Regions from separate parts of the Pseudoxanthomonas sp. YR558 genome, predicted to be linked through region 2. Evidence: riboswitches for the same ligand, from Rfam matches in the RefSeq annotation. Region 2 holds a riboswitch; the other holds the start of a gene.

Region 1 (10,302 bases), on a different contig from region 2:
ATGCCGCGCGCACGCAGCAGGTCGGCCGCTTCGATTTGCCACTCGGCCGAACCGCCGCCGGAACCGGCGATCAGACCGGTACGCGGCTGGCTGACCAGGGCCTCGTCCAGGCCGGCATCGGCGATCGCATCGCGCAGCGCGATGTGCGCGAACGCCGCGGCGTCGCCCATGAAGCGCTTCTGCTTGCGGTCGATCTGCGCATCGAGGTCGATCTCGGGCGCACCGCCGACCTGGCTGCGGAAGCCGAGCTCGGCGTACTGCGGGATATGGCGGATGCCGGAGCGGCCTTCGCGCAACGCGGCCGACACGGTGTCCGCGTCGTTGCCCAGGCAGGACGTGATGCCCAGGCCGGTGATGACGACACGGCGCATCAGAAGCTCTCCGTCGACGTGAACAAGCCCACGCGCAGATCGCGCGCGGTGTAGATCTCGCGGCCATCGACCAGCATGCGGCCATCGGCCACCGCCAGCACCAGCTTGCGATTGACCACGCGGCTGATGTCGATCTCGTAGCTCACGCGCTTGGCCGTGGGGAGTACCTGGCCGGTGAACTTCACTTCGCCGGAACCCAGTGCGCGGCCGCGGCCGGGCGCGCCGATCCACGTCAGGAAGAAGCCGGTCAGCTGCCACATCGCATCCAGGCCCAGGCAGCCGGGCATCACCGGATCGCCGAGGAAGTGGCACTGGAAAAACCACAGGTCCGGATGGATATCGAGTTCGGCGCGCACCATGCCCTTGCCATGCGTACCGCCGTCCTGGCGGATCTCGGTGATGCGGTCGAACATCAGCATCGGGTCGTTCGGGAGACGGCCGCTGTCGGGGCCGAAGAGTTCACCGCGCGCGCTGGCCAGCAGCTGTTCGCGCGAGAAGGAAGCGGGGGCGTTCATTGCGTCGTCCGTTCTGCGAAGGCGCAAATAATGCACACATGTGCATACGCTTGTCTTGATGCAAATCAACCAGGTTTTTCCATACGCCGGCGTACCATTGCGGAAGTGCAATTGCGGCAAGGGTTTCACGCGATCCGCCCGCATCTCCACACGCGTGCGTATCCAACGTGCACGCATCCATGCGATCGCGTACGGCCGCCGATATCATCGCGTGATGCGCAAGATCATCCACATCGACATGGACGCCTTCTACGCGTCGGTGGAGCAGCGCGACGATCCGTCGCTGCGCGGGCGACCGGTGGTCGTGGCGTGGCGCGGCGAGCGCTCGGTGGTGTGCGCGGCGTCCTACGAAGCGCGCGTGTTCGGCGTGCGCTCGGCGATGCCGGCGGTGCGAGCGGAGCGTTTGTGCCCGCAGGCGGTGTTCGTGCCGCCCGATTTCATCCGCTACAAAGCGGTGTCGCGGCAGGTGCGCGAGATCTTCTTTCGTCACACCGACCTGGTCGAACCGCTCTCGCTGGACGAGGCCTACCTCGACGTCACCGCGCCGAAGACCGACCTGCCGACAGCCACCGCCGTGGCGGAAACCATCCGCGCGCAGATCCGCGAAGAAACGCAGCTCACCGCGTCGGCCGGCGTGGCACCCAACAAGTTCCTTGCCAAGATCGCCTCGGACTGGCGCAAGCCGGATGGCCAGTTCGTCCTGCGCCCGCACCAGGTGGAAGCATTCCTGACGCCGCTGCCGGTGGAGCGCATCCCGGGCGTCGGCAAGGTGATGCAGGGGCGCTTGAATGCGGATGGCATCCACACCGTCGGCGACCTGCGCCTGCACGCGCAGCACGAACTGGAAGCGCGCTACGGCAGCTTCGGCGGCAGCCTGTACCGGCGCGCGCGCGGTATCGACGAACGGCCCGTGGAGCCCGACCAGCCCGTGCAATCGATCTCCTCCGAAGACACCTTCGCCACCGACCTGCTGTTGTCGGAACTGGAGCCGCACATCGTCCGCATCGCGGAAAAGGCGTGGCAGGCCAGCCGCAAGACCGAGCGCGTGGGCCGCACGGTGGTGCTGAAGCTGAAGACCGCACAGTTCCGCATCCTCACCCGCAGCTTCACGCCGGAATCGCCGCCATCCTCCGCGCAGGAATTCATCGATATCGCCCTGGCGCTGCGCGAACGCGTCGACCTGCCGGGCGCCACCCGCTACCGGCTGGTGGGCGTGGGGCTGTCGGGCTTCCGGGATCGGGATGAGATGGCGACCCAACCGGGCTTGTTCGACGGAGCGGAGTTGGCTGCCGGTTGAGCCAGAAAAAAGCCCGGCAATGCCGGGCTTCTTCCTGTTGCGTGCCGCCGTCGAATCACTCGGCCGGCTGGTAGCGCAAGCTCAGGCCGTAGGTGCGGCCGGCCTGGTTGTACCAGGCGACGGTTTCGTACTCGCGATCGAATACGTTGCCCACCTTCGCCTGCAGCGTCCATGCCGGTGCGATGGCGTACTCCAGGCGCAGATCCAGCGTGCTGTAGCCGCCCAGGCGGACGGTGTTAGCCAGGTTGTCGTAGCGCTCACCCGCGGCGTTGAACGTCACGCCGGTACGGAACGCGCCGAACGCGCGGTCCACGTCGATGCGCGCGGTGTTGCGCGGACGGCGTGCCAGCAGGTTGTCGTCGTTGAAGCCGGCCGACCGATTGCGTGGATCGGTGTGGCTCAGCTGGGTGGCGACGTCGAAGCCTGCGACCGCGAAGTCGACGGTGAACTCCGCGCCGCGGATGCGGGCTTCGTCGATGTTGTTGGGCAGGAAGATCGCCGCGTCGTAGGAGATCAGCTGGTCAACTTTGTTCTGGTAGACGTTGAACGTCCAGTTCCAGGTGTCCGCGTACTGCGCGATGCCGAGGTTGACGCTCTCGGACTCTTCCGGCTTCAGGTCCGGATTGCCGAAGAACGGGTAGTAAAGGTCGTTGAAGCTCGGCGCCTTGAAGCCGGTGGCCACGCTGGCGGTCAGCTTCAGGCCGTTACCGAAGCCGAACCCGTAGCCCAGGCTACCGGTGGTGTGGTTGCCGAACTGCTCGTTGTCGTCGTTGCGGACGCTGGCCTGCAGCTGGTGCGCGCCGAAGCGGCCCTGGTATTCGACGAAGCCGGCCAGGTTGTCGCGCTGGGTGATGTCGAAGGCGGTGGCGCTTTCCACGTTGTCGTCCTGCCAGTCGATGCCGGCGGTCAGCAGCTGGTTGGCGGCCACGGCGAAGTCGCCCTGCGCCGACGCCACGTAGCGACGCGTCTCGAAGTAACCGGACGGCACGTCATCGTGGAAGTCGTCGGACTTGTCGTCGTTGCGGCCCAGGCTCAGCAGCAGGTTGACCTTGTCGCTCGGCGCGTAGCGCAGCTTGGTGCCCAACACCTGCTGCACGGTTTCGGAGCGGTTGGTGAAGCTGCCGTCGAACTCGCTCTCGCCATCGGCGCGCAGCGCGTTGGCTTCCAGCGTCAGCGTATCGGTGAACGAGTAACCGCCGCGCAGGTTGGCCGAAGTGTTGCGGTAGCCGTCGCGGTCGGGTTCGTCGGCGAAGCAGCCGGCGCCGAACGGGTTCGCGGCATCCCCGCTGGTGCCGCGGCAGGCATTGAAGCCGTCGGTGCGCGTGTACGCCACGTCGGCGCCGAACCAGCCGCGGCCGATGCCGCCGCCGATACCGGCACTGGCTTCACGCGTGCTATCGCTCCCCACGCCGATGCGGAAGTTCGGCCGCACCTTGCCGGTGTTGCGGCGGGTGAACACCTGGATCACGCCGCCGATGGCTTCGGAGCCCCACAGGCTCGAGCGCGGACCGCGCACGATTTCGACGCGATCGATCTGGTCGATCGGCAGGTCCTGCAATGCCGGCAGGCCGGCGGTCGCCGAGCCCATGCGCACGCCATCCACGAGCACCAGCACGTGGTCGGATTCGGCGCCGCGCAGATTGAGCGTGGTGATCTTGCCTGCACCGCCCTGGTTGGCGATCGAGATGCCGGCGCGTCCCTGCAGGAGTTCGCCCAGCGAGCGCGCCTGGCTGCGCTGGATTGCGTCGCGGCCAATCACCTCTGCTGGGACCAGGCTGTCTTCGATGGACACCTCGGTACGCGTGCCCGAGACGACGATTTCGTCGAGGTTGGTGGCGTCCTGCGCCTGCGCCGCGATCGGCAGCGCCATCGCGACCGCGAGGGCCAGCAGGGAAGGGGAGGAAAAAGTACGGCTCTGCATCGGAACAACTCCATCGCGCGCCCCGCGCGCATTCTTCGGCGTGGAGTCGCGATGGAAAGGGGTGCGGAGCGGACAGCGCAGGCGAAGCGGCGCGGCACGCCGCGACGCCCTCCGCATCGCAACCAGTGGACTCCCAGGCCGGTCTCCGGGCTTGCGAACGAGTGCAGGGCACTCCGCCGTGGCGCCTTCCCATGCGTCGTGGACGCACAGTGGCCGATGCCGCGGCTGTCTTCGCCTACCGTTGCGGGGGCAGCGCCGGAATGCCGCCGTGGGGCGGGTCACCGGCTTCCCGTTTCAACCCGGCACGAGGCGCGGGTCACCTGAAAGCGCGCGCAGTATACGGGAAGCGCTCGCGTCGCCGTCAGGCCACGCGGTCACTCCAGGCGATCAGTCGTCGCCGCGCGAGTCAAACAGGTTCAGGGACGGGCCCGTGTCTTCTTCCTGCTCGGTGTGGGTCGTCGTCACCGGGCCAGCCGCGGGGCGGCCACGTGGCGGCGGCAGCAGGGCCGCGGCCGCGTCGTAGGCCACCAGCAGTTCGCCGCGGCGTGCTTCCGGCAACTGCTGCCAGTGGCAATCCAGCAGCGCGCCTTCCAGCGCGTACAGCAGGTTGAGGCTGGGGCGGAACCCCGCACGCTTGACCCGGATGAAGGCCTCGACCGCGCCGACCGACTCCAGGTCCTCCTGCGTGCGCAGGCCGACCTGGCGGAGCCAGGCGGCGGACTTGGGGCCGATGTTGCGCAGCTTGGTGCCTGTCATGTCAGTGAATCCAGGAAAATGGCGGCGATGCGTTCCATGCCTTCCTGGTCGTCCGCATCGAACCGGGCCAGGCGAGGGCTGTCCAGGTCGAGCACGCCGACGAGTTCGCCCCCTTTCACCAGCGGGACCACCAATTCCGAGCGCGATGCGGAATCGCAGGCGATGTGGCCCGGGAAGGCGTCCACATCGTCCACGCGCTGGGTCTGGCGGGTGCGTGCGGCGGCTCCGCAGACCCCCTTGTCCAACGGGATCCGCACGCAGGCTGGTAAGCCTTGGAACGGACCGACCACCAATTCCCGGCCATCGAAGAAGTAAAAGCCCACCCAGTTGAAGTCCGGAAGGGCGTGGTAGACCAGCGCGGCCAGGTTGGCGGCATTGGCGATCCGGTCCGGTTCGCCGGCCAGCAGGGCGCGCGCCTGTTCGACCAGCTGCGCGTATTGTTCCGGCTTGCTGCCGGTGAGCGTTTGGGAGGCGAATGACATGCGGTCGATTCTACCCCCGGCCCCTCGCGACGGCCCGATATGATGCATTCCATCGGCAGGCCTGACGGGGAGACGGGTGGGCATGAGCGCAGGTGACGACGAGGCCAGCTGGCGCGGCCATGGGGTGACGAGGCTTGAGGCGTTCGTGGATGCGGCCTTCGCATTCGCGGTCACGCTGCTGGTGATCTCGGTGGATCGCATCCCGGACAGCATCGGCGCGCTGCTGCAGGCGCTGAAGAACGTGCCGGCGTTCGCTGCCAGCTTCGCGATGGTGGCGATGTTCTGGTACGCGCACGTGCGCTGGAGCCGGCGCTACCGCCTCGGTAGCGTGCCGGCCACCTTGCTCAGCCTGCTGCTGGTGTTCCTGGTGCTGGTCTACGTATATCCGCTGCGCCTGCTGCTGGGCACCTTCTTCGCGTGGATCACCGGCGGCTGGCTGCCGATGCCGCTGAACGACGCCAACGGGGCGCGTCCGCTCGCCTTCATGTTCACCTTTTACGGATTGGCGTTCGCGTCGATGTCGGCGTGCATCGGCGGCTTGTACGCGTTGGCCTGGCGCGCGCGCGCGCGCCAGGGACTGGATGGCGAGGCCGCCGCCAACGCCGCGGGCGAGTTCGCCTCGCATGCGTATTTCGTCCTGGTCGGGCTGCTGTCGGTGCTGATCGCCAGCCTGCTGACCGAAGACTCGCGCTCGTGGCAGGTCGCGCTGCCAGGCAGCGTGTACTTCCTGCTCTCGTTCACCGGCCTGCTCCACGTGGCGGGACAGCGCTGGGGCGCACGCCGCTGGCCGGCGCGCGCGGAGGATTGAGGCGATGGACAGGCTGTTCGTCACCGGCACCGATACCGGCGTGGGCAAGACCGTCGCCAGCGCCGCGCTGCTGCATGCGTTCCGTGCGCGTGGCCTGCGTGCGGTGGGCATGAAGCCAGTCGCCAGCGGCTGCGAACGCACCCCCGAAGGCTGGCGCAATGAAGATGCGCTGGCGCTGCAGGCGGCCAGCGATCCAGTACCGCCGTACGAGGACGTCAATCCCTATGCCTTGCCCGCGCCGCTGGCACCGGAGATCGCCGCACGCGATGCCGGCGTGGACGTGCAACTGGGTGTGCTGGTGTCCGCGTTCGAACGGCTGCATCCGCTGGCCGACATGGTGCTGGTGGAAGGTGTCGGCGGTTGGGCCGCACCGCTGACCGCCACGCTCGACCAGCGGCACCTGGTCGAACAGCTACGCCTGCCGGTGGTGCTGGTGGTCGGCATGCGCCTGGGTTGCATCAACCATGCGCGGCTCAGCGCGCGCGCGATCCAGGACGACGGCGCGCGGCTGGTGGGTTGGATCGCGAACGAAGTAGACCCCGACATGGCGCGCCGCGATGAAAACTTCGCCCTGCTGTCGGCGCGCATGCCCGTGCCGTGCTGGGGACGGTTGCCGCATGCCCCGGGCGCGCAGGCCCAGGCGCTGGCGGCGTCCCTCGCGTTGCCCTGATCTCGGGCAATAAAAAACCCGGCAGCGTGGGGGCTGCCGGGTCGGGTTTGCGCGGAGGGAGGGGAGGGCCGCGCAATAACCGGTTGAAGCGGGCTTACTTGGCCTTCGCGGCCTTGGTCGCCTTGGCCACGGAGGCCTGGACGTTGTCGGTCGCGGTTTCGAACTGGGTCTTCACCAGCTGGCCAAAGGCTTCGCCGGTCTTCAGGCTCAGGCCGAACACTTCCTGGCTGGCGGCGACGACGCGCTCGGCGTTGTCCTTGGCGACCTGCAGGCCCTTCGGCCACAGGTTCTTGTAACCGTCGAGGTCACGGGTCTCGGCCAGCTCGCCAAAGAAGGCGGTGGTGGCGTCGACGTTCTTTTCGAAGGTCTTCAGCTGCACGCCGAACACCGTCTCGGCGCTTTCCAGGGCCAGGCGGTTCGCACGGGCCGCAGCGGCCGCGAACTGGTGCGTGAACTGGCTGAAGCTTTCGTTGAATTGCGTGGTCATGGCGTGCTCCTAAAAGGGGATTTCCATCTGTTGCGCCGCAGCATAGAGGGATCTATGTTGCAGCGCAATAACCGGCGTATGGAAATCCGACGAACGGTCAGGAGCCGTTAAAAATCAAACGCTTGTATGGAGTGGTCTGGAACCGGTTCCAGCGCTCAGGGGCCGGTATAGCGGCAGCCGGAGGTGCAGGTTTCATGCACCACGACGGCGCTCAGCAGCGGCAGCGCCGGCTTGGTCTGGTCCCAGATCCACGTGGCCAGCTGCTCGCTGGTGGGGTTGTCCAAGCCCGGGATGTCGTTGAGGTAGTGATGGTCCAGCCGGTCGTAGATCGGCTTGAAGGCCGCCTTCACGTCAGCGAAGTCCATCACCCAGCCGGCGCGCGGGTCGATCGGCCCGGACAGGTGCAGCTCGATGCGGAACGAATGGCCATGCAGGCGCGCGCACTTGTGGCCGTCCGGTACGTGCGGCAGGCGGTGTGCGGCTTCGACGGTGAAGACCTTGAAGATGTCCATGCGGCGGATCCTGGAGCGTGGAAGCGCGCGGCACCGGCGAGGGTGCCGCGCGCAGGGTGCAGCTTAGCGGGCCGGGCGCGACTGGCCCTGGCGGGCGCCACCGGGGCGACCGTCGCGACGCTGGCCGCCGTGCTTCTTCGGGCCGGCATGCGCGTGCCGCGGCGCATCGCCGTGCGGGCGACGCGCGTGCTTCTGCGGACCGTTGCGGCGTGGGGTGCGCTCGCCGCCCGGCAGGTCGGCCTTGCCCGGCGCGCTGTTGCCCCAGCGGATCGGCGTCTGCGGCTCGAAGCCCGGCACGTCGCGCAGGTCCACGTCGCGGCCCAGCATGCGCACGATGGCGCGCAGGTACTTCGCTTCATCCTGTGCCACCAGCGAGATCGCTTCGCCGGTCGAGCCGTTGCGGCCGGTACGGCCGATGCGGTGCACGTAGTCCTCGGCCACCATCGGCAGGTCGAAGTTGATCACCTGCGGCAGCTGGTCGATGTCGATGCCGCGGGCGGCGATATCGGTGGCGACCAACACGTTGATGCGGCCGGCCTTGAAGTCGCTGAGCGCGCGCTGGCGTGCACCCTGCGACTTGTTGCCGTGGATCGCCGCGGTCTTGATGCCGCTCTTGTCCAGGAACGTGGCCAGCTTGTCGCTGCCGTGCTTGGTGCGGGCGAACACCAGCGTCTGCACGCGGCTGTCCTTGGCCAGCAGGTGCAGCAGCAGGTCGCGCTTGCGGCTGCCATCGACCGGATGCACGCGGTGGGTGATGGTCTCGGCCACCGTGTTCTTCGGCGTGACCTGGATCTGCTTCGGGTCGTGCATGAACTCCAGCGCCAACTCGCGGATCGGATCGGCGAAGGTCGCGGAGAACAGCATGGTCTGGCGGTTCTGGCGGGGCAGCTTGGCGAGGATGCGCTTGATCGACGGCAGGAAGCCCATGTCGAGCATGCGGTCGGCCTCGTCCAGCACCAGCACCTCGATGCCCGACAGGTCCACGCTGCGGCGCTCAAGGTGGTCGATCAGGCGACCCGGGCAGGCGATCACGAGATCCACGCCACGGCGCAGCGCGTCCAGCTGGTTGCCCATGCCAACGCCGCCGTAGATGGTGGTGCTGGGGATGCGCAGGTACTTGCCGTAGCCACGCAGGCTGTCGTGCACCTGCACGGCCAGCTCGCGGGTGGGGGTCAGCACCAGGGCGCGCGGCTTGCGCGGGCCGCCCCGCTGGACTTCCTGCGGGGTGGTGGCCAGGTACTGGATGAGCGGCAGGCCGAACGCGGCGGTCTTGCCGGTGCCGGTCTGGGCGCCCGCCAGCAGATCGTGGCCGGCGAGGGCCAGCGGAATAGCCTGTTCCTGGATGGGAGTGGGCTGGGTGTAGCCCTGTTCGTCCAGCGCGCGCAGCAGGGCGGGCGCCAGGCCCAAGGTTTCAAACGTCATTGTCGAAGCTCCAAAGCCGGTCGGCCGGACGCGCGCGCAACACCGGCACGAGAGCGTGCGGCGGCATGGAACGCGCGGAATGCGGCAAGATCGTGACTCGAAGCGTTCCCTGAAACCGCGCTGCGAGAAGGGGTGCGGAGGCGCCAAAACGGCGCTACCGAGCTTGCGCAACGAAAGAAGTCGGAGCGGGGCGGGCGCGGGAATTCGCGGGGAATTCCCTGCGCCGGCGGACCATCGGGGAAACGAACGGCCGCAGGCAAGCGGCGCGCACTGTACCCGAATCCGCGCCTGAATGGGGGAATCCACGCTGAAAGAGGGTGCTGCGACCGATTGTCGCAGTACGGAAATCAAGGGTTTGCGGGCGTATCATGGCCCGTGAAGACCCACGTAGCCGACCGCCATGAGCCTTCGCATCCTCCGCCAGAACGACGCCCCGGTGCCCGGTTCAGGGACCGGCGACGCCGTGGTCTGCCAGGCCGCGCGCGGCTGCAGCGGCTGCCTGGTCCGGCATCTGGCTGTCTGTGCGGCGCTGCCGGTGCAGAAGGCCCAGGTCATGGAATCGCTGGCCGATGACGTCCGCCTGGTGGCCGGCGAGGCGCTGGTGCGCGAAGGCGAACCCCGCCGTGGCGTGTTCACGGTGACCAAGGGCGCCCTGCGCCGGATCCGCCTGCTGCCGGATGGTCGTCGCCTGGTCGCCGGCTTCCTGATGCCGGGCGATTTCATTGGTTTCAGTGGCACCTCGCACTACCGGCACACCATCGAGTCGATCACCGACAGTACCCTGTGCGAGTTCTCGATGGCCGACATGCGCAGCCTGTGCAACGACCATCCCGAACTCGAGCGCGAACTGCTCGAGCGGGCCTGCGTGGAACTGGACGCCACCCGCAGCAATCTGATGTCGCTCGCGCGCCTGAACCCGATGGAGCGGTTGGCCGGCTTCCTCGTCGACATGGCACAGCGCCGCCGCCGCCAGGGCCAGGACGACACCGAAGTGATCCTGCCGATGACGCGCACCGACATCGCGGACTACCTGGGCCTGACCGTGGAAACCGTCAGCCGCA
Region 2 (10,302 bases):
ACGCTGCGCGCGGGCAACGTGATCCACCTGTCGAACCTGTGCACCGAGATCCTCGAGGTCACCTCGGCGGAAGAGACCGCCGTGTGCAACCTGGGCTCGATCAACCTGGGCCGCCACTTCGATGACGATGGCTGGTTCGATTTCGACAAGCTGGCCGAAACCGTCCGCCTGGCCGTGCGCCAGCTGGATCGCGTGATCGACCTGAACTTCTATCCGATCGAAACCGCGCGCCGCGGCAACCTGCGCTGGCGCCCGGTGGGCCTGGGCTGCATGGGCTTGCAGGACGTGTTCTTCAAACTGCGCCTGCCGTTCGACAGCGCCGAAGCGCGTGCGCTGTCGGCGAAGATCGCCGAGACCATCTACTTCCATGCGCTGGAAACGTCGGTGGAGCTGGCGCAGGAACGCGGCCGCCATCCGTCGTTCGCCGACACCCGCGCGGCCAATGGCGAACTGCAGTTCGATGCCTGGAATGTCGTGCCAGAGAACACCGAGCGCTGGGATGCCCTGCGCACGCGCATCAAGGAGCACGGCCTGCGCAACTCGTTGCTGATCGCCATCGCGCCGACCGCGACGATCGCCTCGATCGCCGGCTGCTACGAGTGCGTGGAGCCGCAGGTGTCCAACCTGTTCAAGCGCGAAACGCTGTCGGGCGACTTCCTGCAGGTCAACCGCTACCTGGTGGACGAACTGAAGAAGCTCGGCCTGTGGACGCCGGAGACGCGCGATGCGATCAAGTTGTCCGAAGGCTCCATCCAGGGCATCGCACAGATCCCGGAAACGCTGCAGCAGGTCTACCGCACGGCGTGGGAACTGCCGATGCGCTCGCTGATCGACATGGCCGCCGGCCGCGGCGCCTTCATCGACCAGTCGGCCTCGCTCAACCTGTTCATGGAAAGTCCGAACATCGGCGCGATGTCGTCCATGTATATGTACGCATGGAAGCAGGGCATCAAGACCACCTACTACCTGCGCTCGCGCCCGGCGACGAAGATCGCCAAGACCACGGTCAGCACGGCTACCGCCGCCGCGCCCAAGCGCGAATACACGCCGACCGAAGCCATCGCCTGCTCGCTGGAGAACCCGGAAGCCTGCGAGGCCTGCCAGTAACGCCTCTCCCACGTCGGTATCCCCGACGGATCACGGCACAAGGACGTGTCGGGCGCACGGATGCGCCACTCCCTCATTCATGGCGCGCCGTCGCCGACGGCGCGCCGCACAGGAAACACCATGTCCGCCCAACCCAAGCAGATGCTGCTAGACCCCGGTTTCGAACTGACGCTGCGCCCGATGCGCTACCCGCAGTTCTATGACATGTACCGCGACGCGATCAAGAACACGTGGACGGTGGAGGAGATCAACTTCCAGATCGACATCACCGACCTGCATTCGAAGATGACGCCGGCCGACCGCCACCTGATCCACCGGCTGGTCGCGTTCTTCGCCACCGGCGATTCCATCGTATCGAACAACCTGGTGCTGAACCTGTACCAGCACCTCAACGCGCCCGAAGCGCGCATGTACCTGTCGCGGCAGCTCTACGAAGAAGCGCTGCACGTGCAGTTCTACCTGACCCTGCTGGACAACTACCTGCCCGACCCGTCGGAGCGCTTCAAGGCGTTCGCGGCGGTGGAGAACATCCCGGCGATCAAGAAGAAGGCCGACTTCTGCTTCAAGTGGATCGACAGCATCCAGGACATGAAGCGGATCGAGACGCGCGACCAGCGCCGGCAGTTCCTGCTCAACCAGATCTGCTTCGCCGCGTGCATCGAGGGCCTGTTCTTCTTCGCCGCGTTCGCCTACGTGTACTACTTCCGCTCGCGCGGCCTGCTGCCGGGCCTGGCCAGTGGCACCAACTGGGTTTTCCGCGACGAGAGCTGCCACATGGAGTTCGCGTTCGAGTGCGTGCGCACCGTGCGCGAGGAAGAACCGGACCTGTTCGACGACGTCATGCAGCAGCAGGTCTACGACATGCTGGAAGAAGCGATCGAGTGCGAAGTGCAGTTCGCCGAGGACGTGCTGTCGGGTGGCGTGGCCGGCATCTCGACACGCGACATGCGCCAGTACCTGCAGCACTGCGCGGACCAGCACTTCGCCAAGCTCGGCATGCCCAAGCGCTACGACGTGCGCAACCCGCTGCCCTTCATGGAGCTGCAGGACGTGCAGGAGCTGACCAACTTCTTCGAACGCCGTGTGTCCGCCTACCAGCTGGGCGTGCAGGGCGAAGTCGGCTTCGACCACGCGTTCTAGCGCTGGCCCCCTGTAGGAGCGACGTAAGTCGCGACCGCGGCAATGAGACCTCATGTCTCTGCGCCACCCCTAGGATGTCGGCGCCAGGCACCGCGCCATAGGTGACCCATCGGGTATCCCGAACATTCGTTCGAGCGGTCGCGACTTACGTCGCTCCTACACCAGCACAACATCCGGCGCGCTATGCTCCCGCCGGGAGTACGCGAACCGGAGCACCACCATGACCGAACTGGCCAACGCCGAAGCGCGCCCCCTCGAGGCGCGCTTGCTGCACATGGTCTTCCCCGACCACACCAACCACCTGGGCACGCTGTTCGGCGGCCAGGCGCTGGCGTGGATGGACATGTCGGCCTTCATCGCCGCGTCGCGTTACGCGCGCACCACCGTGGTCACCGCACGCTCGGAACAGGTGGACTTCAACCAGCCGATCCACAAGGGCGACCTGGTGGAAGTGGTGGCGCGCGTGGTGAAAGTTGGGCGTAGCTCGATGAATGTCGACGTCGAGGTCATTACCGAGAACCTGCTGACCGGCGAGCGCAAGCTGTGCACGCGCGGCCACTTCGTGATGATCGCGCTCGACCCGTTGGGCCGGCCGACCCAGGCACCGCCACTGAGCCCTGCCGAAGCGTAGGGCGGGCCTTGGCCCGCCACCACGCTCACCGCTCTACGACGATCAGGCCGCCTGCGCCTGGTCGCCGCGCAGCACCCGCGCTGCCGCCACCATCCGTTCCAATGCGGTGCGTACTTCCGGCCAGCCGCGGGTCTTCAATCCGCAGTCCGGATTGACCCATATCTGTTCCGGCCCCAGCACGGCACGCGCTTTCTCCAGCAGGTCGATCATCTCGCCGCCGGTGGGAATGCGCGGCGAGTGGATGTCGTAGACGCCTGGTCCGATCTCGTTGGGATAGCGGAACTTCACGAACGCGTCCAGCAACTCCATGCGCGAGCGCGAGGTCTCGATGGAGATGACGTCCGCATCCATCGCGGCGACGGCCTCGATGATGTCGTTGAATTCCGAGTAGCACATGTGGGTATGGATCTGGGTGTCGTCCCGCACGCCGGAGGCGCTGATGCGGAAGCACTCTACGGCCCAGTCCAAGTAGGCCTGCCAGTCCGCGCGACGCAGCGGCAGGCCCTCGCGCAGCGCGGGTTCGTCGATCTGGATCACGCCGATGCCGGCGGCTTCCAGGTCCAGCACTTCATCGCGCAGCGCCAGCGCGATCTGCCGGCACGTCTGCGCACGCGCCTGGTCGTCGCGCACGAACGACCACTGCAGCACCGTGACCGGCCCGGTCAGCATGCCCTTCATCGGCCGCTCGGTCAGCGATTGCGCATACCGCGACCAGCGCACGGTCATCGGTGCGGGACGCGACACGTCGCCATAGATGACCGGCGGCTTCACGCAGCGCGAGCCGTAGCTCTGCACCCAGCCGTTCTTCGTGAAGGCGAAGCCGTCCAGCTGTTCGCCGAAGTATTCCACCATGTCGTTGCGCTCGAACTCGCCGTGCACCAGCACGTCGATGCCGATCTCTTCCTGGATGCGCACGCAACGCGCGGTCTCGGTTTCGAGGAAGGCATCGTACTCGGCGTCGGACAGCTTGCCGCCCTTGTGGCGGGCACGCGCATCGCGCACCTCGTGGGTCTGCGGGAACGAGCCGATCGTCGTGGTCGGGAACGACGGCAGCGCGAAGCGCGCCTGCTGGGCCGCGCGCCGCTGCGGATACGGCGCATCGCGATCGATGTCGGCGGCTTCGGGCGACGCCAATCTCGCTGCGACGGCCGGGCGGTGCACGCGCGGAGAGTGGCGACGCGATTCGATGCGGTCGCGCGCGACCGCCAACGCGGCATCGGCGGCGCGCGGGTTGCGCAAGGCATCGGCCAGCACACGCAGTTCCTCGATCTTCTGCCGCGCGAAGGCCAGCCACGACTTCAGGTCTGACGGCAGGGCCTTCTCGCCGGTGACATCCACCGGCACGTGCAGCAGCGAGCACGACGGCGCCAGCCACAGGTGGCCCAGTTCCAGATGGCCCTGCGCGTACTTGGCCAGGATCAGCGCGTTGTCCAGGTTCGTGCGCCAGATGTTGCGCCCGTCCACCAGGCCTACCGAGAGCACGCGCGCTTTCGGCCATTGCTTCAGCACGTCGTCCAGCTGCTCCTTGCCGCGCACCAGGTCCACGTGCAGGCCATCGACCGGAAGCGCGCACGCCAGCGGCAGCTGCGCATCGAGACGGCCGAAGTACGTCGCCAGCAGCAGCCGGGGACGGATCGTTTTCGCGAGCACGGCGTACGCGCGCAGGTAGGCCTCGCGCGTGGCGTCGTCCAGGTCCAGCACCAGGCAGGGCTCATCGACCTGTACCCAGTCCGCACCGGCGGCGTGCAACTTCGCCAGCAGCTCCGCATAGACCGGCAGCACGCGCTCAAGCAGGGCGAGACGATCGCTGCCATCCACGGTCTTGGACAGCAACAGGAAACTCACCGGACCCAGCAGCACCGGCCGTGCGGCATGGCCGGCGGCGCGCGCTTCCAGGAACTCGGCCACCGGCTTGTCGCCGCGCAGGCGGAACTCCTGGCCTGCGTGCAGTTCCGGCACGAGGTAGTGGTAGTTGGTGTCGAACCACTTGGTCATCTCCAGCGCGCGCAGGTCCACGCCGTCCTTCTGCAGGCCGCGCGCGAGCGCGAAATACCCGGCGAGCGGATCGGCATCCGCCAGCGCGCGATAGTCGTCAGGAATCGCATCGAGCAGGAAGGCGGTATCGAGTACGTGGTCGTACAGCGCGAAGTCGTTGCAGGGCACGACGTCGGCGCCGGCATCGCGCTGCAGTTGCCAGTGGCGATGGCGTAGCCCGCGTGCGGTGTCCTGCAGGTCGGCGGCCGTGGTGTCGCCGCGCCAGTAACTTTCCAGGGCAGTCTTCAGTTCGCGCTTCGCGCCGATGCGCGGGAAGCCGAGAGTGGTAACGGTGGTCATGGTGCGTGTCCTCATGCGTGGCGGATGAGGAACGAAGGAACCGCGCGCCAGGCCAGGGCCCGCCACGCCAGCGACCTTCGCCCCCGCGGGCGAGCCGGAGTGCCGGAAGGAAGCGGCGCAGGAGGACGCGTCCGCTCGCGAAGAAGGACGCAGGCTCCGGCCGCTCCCCCTCGGAAGCTCCAGGTCAGGCGGAAGACGGTCGTGTCTTCCGGCCAGGGCAGGTCTTCGGGCTCATGGACGGGCGCGTGTGCGCTGGCCTACTTCCCACCGCTTCCCGGTCCGCGAGGACCAGTGCTGTTGGCGAGGTTCGTTTCCAAATACCGCTGCGGGGCAGCGCCGGAATAGGCCCATGGAACAGGCCGCACCGGCTTCCCTTTTAATTCCATCGCTTCATTGGGATGAAGCGATGGAAACCTTGGCGATGCGGACGATACGGCGGTGAGGCGCGGTGCGTCAAGCCAGCGCGGTCACGTTTTGCCAGGAAGAGCCGGGCTAACATCGCCAGACCGGATCGGGGAACCAGGCATGGACGCACGATGGCGCGTAGTGGCAATGAGCGTGTTGGTGTTCGTCGCGGGATGCAGCCGTGAGCGGGAATCCGGTGAGGACGCCAGCCGCGTTCCCGTGGTGCCGGCCTTCGAGTTGCCGGTATGCGACGTAGAAGAATGGCGGGGGATACGGCCCACGCCGTACGAGATCGCGAAACATCGCACGTTCGATCTCCCTGCCGCGCGTTACGCCGTGGGGGATCATCCTGCTTCGTGGGGATATACGGTCGGACTCAGGGTGGACGCTGAAGGACGTGTGCAATGCCATGAGCTGTTGGACGGAGTCCCGGGTTTGCCAACGGAACCCAATCGCCAGCAGCGTCAGGCATTGGCCGCCTTGGCCCGGCTACGGTATGCGCCGTTCCTTCGTGACGGCAAGGCGGTAGCGGCACTGATCGTTGAACAGATACCAGAGGAGCGGATACCTCCCTCGCACCGTCCGATGCCTGATGTCCCGTTGAACCAAGTCAGGATCACGCTGTCGCGGGGAGGCACCATCGCAGGATGCGGCCACTCGGTCGAGGTTGGCGGTGACGGCCAGGTCATTTTCACGGGCGGCAATTGTGTTGCCGTAGAAGGACGACATGAGTATCAGATTCCCATCAGTGACGTTCGCGCACTGACAGCCGAAGCCCGCCGCATCGATCTCTGGTCGATGGAGCCACAATATCCCTATAACGGATCCGATGCCGAAACGGCCCGGCTCGTCATCCAGATGGGCGACCAGACTCTTTCCATCTACAACGAGGGTAGCCTTGAAACAGGCGTGCCACTTGCAGTCGTACGCTTTCAAGATATGGTTGAGCGAGTCTCCCGCGCCAAAGAGTGGCACGAGCTCTCGATATTCTCGCTAGACCAGTTGGAGCGCGAGGGTTTCGATTTCAATTCCGAGGCTGGCTCCGCTATGCTGGTCCGCGCCATCGATCACGGCGACGAAGCAGTGGTACAGCGCCTGGTGGCGCTCGGGACACCGCTGCGGGTTGCACCTATGCGCAAGTACCTACTCGGCAACGACAAGCCGGAAGACCTGGCCTTCCTCGAGTTCGCGCTGCGCGAGCGGTGCGCGGTGCTGGCTGCACCGATGATCGAGCGCGGCGTCTTGTTGTCGCGCGGGAGGCCTGACCAACGGAAGCTGGATCTCGCGTTTCGGGCGGCCATCGAGAGCGGCCGGCTCGCCGCCGTGCAAGCGGTCTGGAACGGCGGCGCCCCTCTCAAGCCATCGCTGCACTACATGGCAACCCCTGTGGACCGGCCGCGCGATCGGCCACGCCGGACGTCGGTGGTGAACTTTCTGGTGCTGCCATGGCAGGATCAGGCGTGGGAGGGGCTGCCCATCGCACAATGGCTCGCGGGCCAGGGCATGCGGCTGGACGAGCGGACGCTCGACGGAAGTACCTTGCTGCATGCCGCAGCCAACGCCAACGACATCGCTTTCGTCCGCTTCCTGCTGGCGCAAGGCCTGGATGTGTCGATCCGCAACGAGCGGGGTGCGCAAGCCCTGAATGTCAGCGGGGATGAAGACATCGCCCTGGTGTTGCTCAGGGCGGGAGCCCGGACGGATGCGCCCGGCAATTCACACGATTCGTTCTTCCTGCACCAGGCCAAGCAGCGGGGCTGGTACCGAGTCCTCGAATGGCAACAACAACCCGATCAGAGCGCGCGCTGACGCGGCGCGTGCGGGGTTCGGCCCTTCCATCCGTCTATCCGGTAGAGCCTGCTGGACACACCGTGCGAATGCCGACCGACTTGCCACGTTCCCCCCAGCGCCGCCGCTGGCTGACTACCCTCGCCGCTACGCCGCTCGCCGCCATCGCCTGGCCTCGCCTCGTCTCCGCCGCTGCCTGCGACGACGCCGCGAACTGGATCCCGCCCGATGCCTTCCTCGCCGACCTGCCGCGACTGATGCAGGCGCTACGCGTGCCCGCCATCGGCATGGCCGTCGTCGAGCGCGGCGAAGTCGTGTGGTCGCGCAACCTTGGCGCGCTGAATGCAGAGACACGGGCGCCGGTAGCCGACGACACGCTGTTCGAGGATGCCTCGCTCAGCAAGCCGGTGTTCGCCTACCTGGTGCTGCAACTGGCCGACCAGGGCGTGATCGACCTCGATGCGCCGCTGGTGCGCTACCGGCGGATGGACTACCTGGCCGACCATCCGTGGGTGGATCGGGTCACCGCGCGTGACGTGCTGCGCCATTCCACCGGCATGCCGAATTGGCGCAAGGACCCGGCCCACGAGAAGCTCGTACCCGCGGTGAAGCCCGGCACACGCATCGACTATTCGGGCGAAGCGATCTTCTGGCTGCAACTGGTGGTGGAGACGCTGACCGGCGAGAGCCTGGATGCGTCGATGCAGCGCCTGCTGTTCGGCCCCGCCGGCATGCACGACAGCAGCTATACGTGGAGCAAGGCGCTCGCCGCACGCTCGGTGTACGGCCATCGCGCCGTGGAGGACGAGGAAAGCGGCATGCCGCCGCAGATGCTGCGCGACACCTGGAACGCAGCGCAGACCGTCGCGGACCGCTGGGGCAAACCGCTTTCCACCTGGCGTTACGAAGACGCCGCACGCGCGCTGCCCGAAGTGCAGGCCATCACGCCGAAGGGCCTGGTGAACTGGCCCGGCGACATCCTCGCCAACGCAGCGGCCAGCCTGCGCACCACGCCGACGGACTACGCGCGCTTCATGGCGTTGATGGTGCGCACGCCGCGTGCGCCATGGCAGATCAGCGAGGCCACGCGCACGGCGATGCTGACCAAGCAGATCGACGTGCCCGGCCGCTGGACCGACAAGGGCCTGGGTTGGAATCTCGAAGCCACGCCACGCGGCCCGGTGTTCTACCACTCCGGCAGCAACGGCGGCATCTTCAAGAACTTCGCCCTCGGCGATGCGCGCGGCCAGCGCGCGCTGGTCGCGCTGACCAACGGCGGCAGCGGCAACGTGCTGTACCGGCGCGTGGTGCGCGCCGCGACGGGACACGACCTGCTGGCGTTCGACCTATAGGCCCTGGAACACGAACGGCTCCGCGGGCTTGAAGTCCTTCACTGCGTTGCCGGCGAAGACATTGCGCTGGTCCTGTCCCAGGTCCAGCCGCAGCACCTTGCCGGTTTCCTTCGAGAAATCGACGTCCTTGAGGTCCACCCAGAAGGTGTTCGGCGTCAGCGCGGATTCGAAGAAGTAGAGCTTGCGCTTGTGGTCGGCGACCGTGCGCCAGCGGGTGGAGGAGATGTTCGGCTCTTCCGGCGTATTGATGCCGAACGGCACCGACGCGTTGCGGATCACGCTGAAGACGCTGGCCAGTGCCTTCACCGGATCCTCGGCCTTGGGAATCGCATTGACGTAGAACGAGGCGCGCGCGAAACGGTCCGACGCGCGGTTGGTGCCCGGCAGCATCACCGTGCCACCGATCTGCTTCCAGTAGGTGTTAAGCGCGAGCTGCTGGTCGAACACCGGTGAGTTGGTCATCACCTGGTACTGGCGGCCATGGTGGATCACCTGCTTGCCGTCGATGTACTCGACGATGGCGCTGTCGCCGCTGGCGTCCGACATCGACAGGTGAAGCGTGGTCAGCCGGTCTTCCCCCGGAACCTTGTCGGTCACCACGGTGAAAGGCTGCTTGCGCAGAGCATCGACCGCCTCCTTCACTGTGCCGTAGTTGTCCAGTACGTACTGCGCCCAGGCCGCGATGCTCAAGCCGGGACCGCGACCGTCGTAGGCGGGATACTCGGATTCGACCAGCCACAACACGTTGGCGACCAGGCCGGCCTCGTTCATGCCGTCGGTGGTGGAGACCTCGTAGCCGGTGGCGATCACGCTGCCGTACTTCGACGTCCAGGTCACCGAGTTCGGGCCGGCCTGTCCGCTGCGGGCCATGCCGCGCGGGAAGATCCACAGATGGGTGGCCACGTCATTCTTCCAGTCCATCGAGCGCGCAGTGATCACGTCCTCGTTGGCGCCGAGATAGACCACGCGCGTGCAAGCGGCGGCGGGCGGAGCGGCGAGCGATGACAGCAGGGTGGCGGCGAACGCAAGCGGCAGTACGAAGCGACGATCCATGACGGTCTCCGTGAAGGCGGGAACAGGTGGTGCGCGACGGCGGCGCCCGCCCTTTATGCCAGCGGGTGTGTTAAACAGCGATCCTCAGCCGCCCCCGAGATGCTGCCATGGCCATCCCCCTGTCGCCGCACCGTTCGTCCACCCGCGCGCCGCTCCTCGCCCTCCTGGCGATGACCCTCACCGCCTGCGTCAGCACGCCCGGCCCGCAGGTCGCCGGCAGCGGCACCTGCCGCGATGCGTCGCTCGGCTGGGCGGTCGGCCAACCGGCCGACGAAGCCACCCTGCGCCGCCTGTCCAGCGAAAGCGGCGCGGGCCTGGTCAATCCGATCGGCCCCACCACGGTGGTGAAGCACGATGCGCGCAAGGACCGTCTGCGCGTGTACATCGATGCGAGCAACCGCATCACGGCGGCGCGCTGCGAGTAGTCGCTCGCTCTCCCACGCCATGCGCCGCGACCACATCCTCACCCTCTCCTGCCCGGACACCACCGGC

What was found. Region 2 has a riboswitch for cobalamin ahead of metE (5-methyltetrahydropteroyltriglutamate--homocysteine S-methyltransferase). Riboswitches for the same ligand answer to the same signal wherever they lie in the genome.
Region 1: it holds a riboswitch for cobalamin, as region 2 does, so the genes downstream of both, btuB (TonB-dependent vitamin B12 receptor) here and metE (5-methyltetrahydropteroyltriglutamate--homocysteine S-methyltransferase) in region 2, are expected to answer to the same signal.

The regions. Positions count from the first base shown of each region.
Region 1 is NZ_FPCI01000002.1:173,844-184,145, forward strand. It holds gene fabB (beta-ketoacyl-ACP synthase I) at 1-371, opposite strand, end outside; gene fabA (3-hydroxyacyl-[acyl-carrier-protein] dehydratase FabA) at 371-886, opposite strand; gene dinB (DNA polymerase IV) at 1,101-2,183, shown strand; gene btuB (TonB-dependent vitamin B12 receptor) at 2,239-4,104, opposite strand; cobalamin riboswitch at 4,223-4,443, opposite strand; gene BM365_RS12400 (TfoX/Sxy family protein) at 4,492-4,860, opposite strand; gene BM365_RS12405 (GAF domain-containing protein) at 4,857-5,342, opposite strand; gene BM365_RS12410 (TMEM175 family protein) at 5,425-6,150, shown strand; gene bioD (dethiobiotin synthase) at 6,155-6,820, shown strand; gene BM365_RS12420 (phasin family protein) at 6,915-7,307, opposite strand; gene queD (6-carboxytetrahydropterin synthase QueD) at 7,463-7,819, opposite strand; partial or broken gene BM365_RS12430 (DEAD/DEAH box helicase) at 7,937-9,241, opposite strand; gene BM365_RS12435 (Crp/Fnr family transcriptional regulator) at 9,642-10,302, shown strand, end outside.
Region 2 is NZ_FPCI01000001.1:2,239,168-2,249,469, forward strand. It holds gene BM365_RS10475 (ribonucleoside-diphosphate reductase subunit alpha) at 1-1,107, shown strand, start outside; gene BM365_RS10480 (ribonucleotide-diphosphate reductase subunit beta) at 1,228-2,247, shown strand; gene BM365_RS10485 (acyl-CoA thioesterase) at 2,468-2,878, shown strand; gene metE (5-methyltetrahydropteroyltriglutamate--homocysteine S-methyltransferase) at 2,921-5,212, opposite strand; cobalamin riboswitch at 5,411-5,645, opposite strand; gene BM365_RS10495 (ankyrin repeat domain-containing protein) at 5,738-7,426, shown strand; gene BM365_RS10500 (serine hydrolase domain-containing protein) at 7,507-8,757, shown strand; gene BM365_RS10505 (linear amide C-N hydrolase) at 8,752-9,810, opposite strand; gene BM365_RS10510 (hypothetical protein) at 9,918-10,235, shown strand; gene purU (formyltetrahydrofolate deformylase) at 10,255-10,302, shown strand, end outside.